DNA from 2 places in the Neobacillus sp. NPDC058068 genome. Region 1 is predicted to be linked to the other one. Evidence: a T-box and tRNA genes for the amino acid it is inferred to sense, from the RefSeq annotation. Region 1 holds a T-box; the other holds one or more tRNA genes.
The links. The T-box of region 1 lies ahead of argS (arginine--tRNA ligase). A T-box ahead of a tRNA ligase gene usually reads a tRNA of that ligase, here a tRNA-Arg.
Positions count from the first base shown of each region.

Region 2: it encodes a tRNA-Arg, which carries the amino acid that the T-box ahead of argS (arginine--tRNA ligase) is inferred to sense. The anticodon was not compared.

Region 1 is NZ_JBHVSI010000014.1:27,938-31,074, reverse strand. Features, by position in the region: gene ACFVSW_RS17010 (TetR/AcrR family transcriptional regulator) at 1-439, shown strand, start outside; gene ACFVSW_RS17005 (alpha/beta-type small acid-soluble spore protein) at 479-733, opposite strand; T-box leader at 1,021-1,235, shown strand; gene argS (arginine--tRNA ligase) at 1,287-2,981, shown strand; gene ACFVSW_RS16995 (DinB family protein) at 3,055-3,137, shown strand, end outside.
Region 2 is NZ_JBHVSI010000004.1:282,591-285,727, forward strand. Features, by position in the region: gene rpoN (RNA polymerase factor sigma-54) at 1-964, opposite strand, end outside; tRNA gene ACFVSW_RS07225 (tRNA-Arg) at 1,211-1,282, opposite strand; gene clpP (ATP-dependent Clp endopeptidase proteolytic subunit ClpP) at 1,489-2,091, shown strand; gene ACFVSW_RS07235 (HPr family phosphocarrier protein) at 2,190-2,447, opposite strand; gene whiA (DNA-binding protein WhiA) at 2,563-3,137, opposite strand, start outside.

The DNA.
Region 1 (3,137 bases):
CAAAAATAAAGAAGAATTGTTTGAGGAGATTATTTCTTCGTTGGTGAAGGAAATGATTGTCGAGGCGGACTTAGTCATCCAGTCGGAATTACCGTTTACTGAAAATGTCCATCGTGCCTTGTACCGATTATTAGAATTTCGCTCCCAGCACCAGCTTATGATTAAGCTTGTCCAAGAGGAAGCGGAAATGGGAACATTAGCGGTGTCGGAAATGCTCCAGCATGTGGAAAATGAGATTATCGCCTATTTAAGACAAAAAATTGAGACCGCCATTGCTAAAGGAGCCATTCCTGCAGCTAACACAGAAATTACCAGCTTTTTGCTTTTAAAAATGTATATCGCTCTTGTTTCAGACTGGGAAAGAAATCATGCCCCGTTGAGCTCGGAACAAATTGCTGAGATTATGAAGGTGTTTTTATTGCAAGGGCTTCCGAAGTGAAAAATAAACGAGGGGGCCTGATATAGTAGGCCCCAAAGGTCACTGTCTCTTACTTAAGTTTTCCTGTGCCATTTTGACAAGTTCGCGAACCATGCTGCCGCCAAGTCTGCCGCCGACTTTTCCAGCCTGTTCGGATGTGAGCTGTCCATTGTAGCCTTTTTTCAAGGGAACCCCCACCTCTTCGGCAGCTTCGAATTTGGCATGTTCCGGGCTCCCGGATTGAACGACTTTTGCTTTTAACTCATCCAAACCTCTCCGTGCTTCCGGTACAAGTATTTTATTTCTTCTCGCCACAAAAATCCCTCCTTTGTTAAAAAGATAATAATGTATAAATTTTGACTTTGAGAAATGTCCAGCTCCAGCGCCCTAGCGGCTAATGTCCTTCGCGCTCCGCCCTACGATAAGTCAACATCGGTTCGCTTGCGCTCACCGTGTTTCCTTTATCTCAGTTGGAGCGCTCCAGGCCATACGCCGCTGACCAGGGCGCTTGCGCCTTTCTAATAGGATTGCCTTAATAAAAAAATTCAATAGTGACTGGATTAATCCTTATCTTTCCAGTATAATAACTGATAATCAAGATGGAAAAATCAATGAAAAAGAGAGTAGTTATCTAGGATGTTTTAGCGAGTCGGGGGCGGTGTGAGCCTGATACAAATCAGATGATGAAGCGCACTTTTGAGATGCAAACCCGAAACCGAGTAGGGTACGCCGGAGAATGCTCCGTTACAAAGGGAAAGCTGGTTCTTTTTGAACAATTAGAGTGGTACCGCGGGATATTCAAACTCTCGTCTCTTTATATAGAGGCGGGGGTTTTTTGTATTTATAAAAATTAAGGAGGTCCTTAAAAATGGATTTTAAAAAGGAGCTTGCAGCCATCCTATTTGAGCTGCTTGATCAAGAAATTTCAGCAGCTGAATTAGAACAGCTGATTGAAAAGCCAAAAAACACATCGCACGGTGATTTAGCCTTTCCGTGCTTTACATTGGCAAAATTAAAACGGAAATCACCAAATATGATTGCCCAAGAACTAAGTGAAAAGATACAGTCAACCATTTTCGAACAAACTGAAGTGGTGGGAGCGTACCTAAATCTATTTTTAAATAAAAAGCTGGTTTCAGAAAAAGTTATTAGTGAAATTGTCGCACAAACAAACCATTTCGGTGCCCATGAATTCGGGGGCGGCGGCAATGTCACAATCGACATGTCGTCACCAAATATCGCCAAGCCTTTCTCAATGGGGCATTTGCGTTCAACCGTTATTGGAAATTCGTTGGCACTTATCGTTGAAAAGTGCGGTTATAAACCAATCAAAATTAATCATCTTGGTGACTGGGGTACGCAGTTCGGGAAGTTAATTACCGCCTATAAACTATGGGGTGATGTCGAAAAGGTAAAACAAAACCCGATTAAGGAGTTACTCGCACTTTATATTAAGTTCCATGATGTGGCAGAATCCGACCCATCACTTGAAGACCAAGGCCGGGGCTGGTTTAAAAGGCTCGAGGATGGCGACGAGGAAGCGTTAATGCTCTGGCAGTGGTTTCGTGACGAATCATTAAAGGAGTTTTCAAGAATATACGAGTTGATGAACGTCCAATTTGATTCGTATGCTGGCGAAGCTTTTTATAATGATAAAATGGACCGAGTTGTTCGTCTGCTTGAGGAACAGCAATTATTGGTAGAATCCGATCAAGCCCAGGTGGTTGAGCTGACTGAGGAGCAGCTGCCGCCCTGCCTGATTAAAAAATCAGACGGGGCGACACTTTATGCGACCCGTGATTTAGCTGCCGCTCTCTATCGCAAGGAAAATTACAACTTTGCTAAATCCTTATACGTCGTTGGCCATGAGCAAAGTCTTCATTTTAAACAGTTAATTGCCGTGTTAAGTAAAATGGGTTATACGTGGGCAGAGACCATGGTTCATGTTCCGTTTGGAATGATGTTAAAGGACGGCAAGAAAATGTCGACACGAAAAGGCAAAGTTGTGCTCCTCGAAGAGGTGTTAACAGAGTCGATTACGATGGCTAGACATAATATCGAAGAAAAAAATCCAAACCTGGAAAATAAAGATGAAGTGGCCAAACAAGTGGGTGTTGGAGCCGTTATTTTTCACGACTTAAAGAACAATCGGATGAACGATATTGAATTTTCCTTAGAGGAAATGCTTCGCTTTGAAGGTGAAACGGGTCCATATGTCCAATATACATTTGCCCGGGCCTGCTCTATTTTACGAAAAGGCAATTGGCAGGAGGATGTACCTCCCGTTGACTTCCATACTGCTTGGGAAAAAGAGTGGAAGGTAATAAGCATGCTGATCGAATTCCCAAATGCTATTCAACGTGCCTGTGCAAATCTTGACCCATCACAGGTGGCCAAATATGTAGTTGACCTTTCCCAAGCATTTAATAAATATTATACCCAAGTAAAAGTTCTTGAGGAAAGTGCGGAGCAGCCGGCGCGTTTAGCACTTGTTTACTGTGTTACAGTCGTCCTTAAAGAAGGGTTGCGGTTATTAGGCGTTGAAGCACCGGAAGAAATGTAAGTTCGTTTTGTTTCATAACTGGCTTAATATCGTATAAACTATAGCTAGGAAAATTAGAAAGGGGAGAGTTGAAATGAGTGAATTATTATTTAAGAGCTTTGAGTTAACGAGGAACTATTTCTTGAAAAATGTAGCTTCACTGGATGAAGGTCTTGT
Region 2 (3,137 bases), on a different contig from region 1:
GGCGTGCGCCCTTTTGAAAAAACGACGTCTGTTTTTCGACGATTTTGGCTACCACCCTTGTTAAGGTTTCTTTTCGTTGTTCAATACTTTTGACAATCCATTGATAATCCTGAAGCTTATCCTGGATAAACCGGCTGACTTGTTGGTCCTGGTCCTTGAATTTTTTATAATAGGACTCATTAAGACTAATTCTTGGCATGGCATCATCAAACATCCGTACCGTCAGCCCTTCAGTAGATTGTTCTACAATCGCATCGGGAATAATGAATGTCGTGATTTCTTTCTGTAACATGGCCCCCGGCTTTGGGTCTAGAAGTTGGACTTCATCAAAAACATCTTGAATTTCTTTAAGAGATACCTGGAGCTCCTTAGCAATTTGCTTCCATTTCTTTTCGGCAAACGGAACAAAATAATTTGAAATAATCGTTTGTGCAAGTTCGTTAGTAGGATTTTGATAATAGATTTGCATCAACAGGCATTCTTGAAGGTCTCTTGCCCCGATTCCCGCTGGTTCAAGCGTTTGAATCACGGCAAATCCATCTTCAACTGATTCCTCTGATACCCGTAAGGTTGCTGCTATTTCTTCAAGGTCACCCGCAAAGTAACCGTTTTCATCGAGATTATCAATAAGGCGGCGGATGACTCTTAATTGCTCCGCAGTTAGGTTTGCTATATTTAGTTGTGAGATTAGATGTTCTTCAAGTGAAAATGGCTTATCAGCAAGCTGCTCAATCCAGTCCTTTTCTGACTTTTGATGCTTCCGGCGATTTCGGTCCATTAGAGGATTCATTGGCTGAACATTCCCATTTTCAATCTGCATAAGGGGATTTTCCAGTGCTTTATTTTCTAAAAATTCAGCAAGCTCCTGGGTCGAGTACTGCAATAAGGCAATCGCCTGCGACAACTCCTGCGTCATTGCTAACTTTAATGTCTGCTGCTGCCATAACCCTGCCTTTAAGTTCATGCCAATCCCCCCTTATGTTCCTATTTTACATGAAAGAAAGGATTTCGTGTATGGAAAATATTTTTTGAGGGGAAATGGGGGAAAGGTTTTTAGGTTTTGGCTACTTTTTTAGAGGTTATGGCTACTTTTTGATTAGTTTTGGCTACTTTTTTAGGAGTTATCGCCAATTAGACATTTTATGGAAATAAAATTATTTTTAAAAAATAAAAACCCCCTGTTTACAAAAAAAACAGGAGGCCTTCATAACGCGCTCGGAGGGAATCGAACCCCCATTTTAAGAACCGGAATCTTACGTGCTATCCGTTGCACCACGAGCGCTAAATTGTTGCGACTTACATATTATATGCTAGTTCCATTAATATTGCAAGCAAATATTAGGTTTTAAATTATGCTAGATTGGTTATGCTGATGTAGGGAAAGTTGTCGAACATTTAAAAGTTGAATTGTTTGACCTTTATTGACCATCAGTGTATGATTACTATACATATTATTTTAAACTTTCACACTCAGGAGGAGGAAGAAATATGAATTTGATTCCTACAGTTATCGAACAAACAAACCGCGGTGAACGTGCTTATGACATTTATTCCCGCCTACTTAAGGACCGGATCATTATGCTTGGCAGCGCTATTGATGACAATGTTGCTAATAGCATTGTAGCACAATTATTATTTTTAGAAGCGGAAAATCCTGAAAAAGATATTACACTTTACATTAATAGCCCTGGCGGAAGCATTACTGCCGGAATGGCGATTTACGATACCATGCAGTATATCAAATCAAGTGTATCAACAGTTTGTATCGGAATGGCCGCTTCCATGGGCGCTTTCTTACTTGCAGCCGGGGAAAAAGGCAAGCGTTTTGCCCTTCCAAATGCTGAGGTCATGATTCACCAGCCACTTGGAGGTGCTCAAGGTCAAGCAACCGAAATTGAAATTGCTGCTAAACGGATTCTTTTCCTTCGTGAAAAATTAAATGGAATTTTAGCAGAGCGCACTGGCCAGCCGCTTGAAATCATTCAAAGAGATACTGACCGTGATAATTTCATGACTGCTGAAAGAGCAAAAGAATATGGCTTGATTGACAGCATCATTACCCGCAACACACTTGATAAAAAAGAGAAATAATCGAACATTAGGCAACCGGCATTGAACCGGTTGCTTTTTTTTGCTTTCATTCATTAAAAAAGGATTCAACCCCTAAAACAGGCTGAACCCTTTCCTAATTAATTATCCTTTTGAATAAAATCTGTTAATGCGTTGATGGCTTTTTCTTCGTCGTCGCCGTCTGCGATAATATTAATCACGATTCCTGAGCCAACTGCCAGGCTCATTAATCCCATGATACTTTTTGCATTTACTTTTTTGCCATCTTTCTCTAGAAAAATATCCGCTGAAAAGCGGTTTGCCTCCTGAACAAATAGTGCTGCCGGTCTTGCTTGCAGACCTGTTCTTAATTTAACTTCTACTTGTTTTGCCAACATTATCTAATTCCTCCTTATGTTTTTAATCCTATATTATGATAACAAATTCATTATTTCACAAACTTAAAATCACTCAGCCCCAAAGCGGGCAATCTTCGGGATTCTTCAGAGCAGTTTACTTCCTCGAAGCTATTTCGCCCCCCCGGAGCTTCTCGGCAATCTCATCAATTTTCCGCAGACGATGATTAATTCCCGATTTACTAATGGAACCGCCGGAAACCATTTCACCTAGTTCCTTTAGGGTTACATCCGGAAATTTCAACCGGAGTTCCGCAATTTCTCTCAGTTTATCCGGTAAAATTTGCAAGCCAACCGTCGTATCAATCAAACGGATATTCTCTACCTGGCGGATGGAAGCACCGATTGTTTTATTGAGGTTTGCGGTTTCACAGTTTACCAGGCGATTCACTGAGTTTCGCATATCTCTGACGATTCGAACGTCCTCAAAGCGGAGCAGTGCGTTATGGGCTCCGACAATATTTAAAAACTCGGTAATTTTCTCTGCTTCCTTTAAATAGGTAATAAAGCCTTTTTTGCGCTCAAGCGTTTTACTATTCAGTCCAAATGTATTCATTAATTCGCATAAAGAGTCATTATGATCTTTATAGAGCGAAGCGATTTCCAAGTGATAGGAGGACGTTTCCGGATTATTGACAGAGCCTCCAGCTAAAAATGCACCGCGCAAGTAAG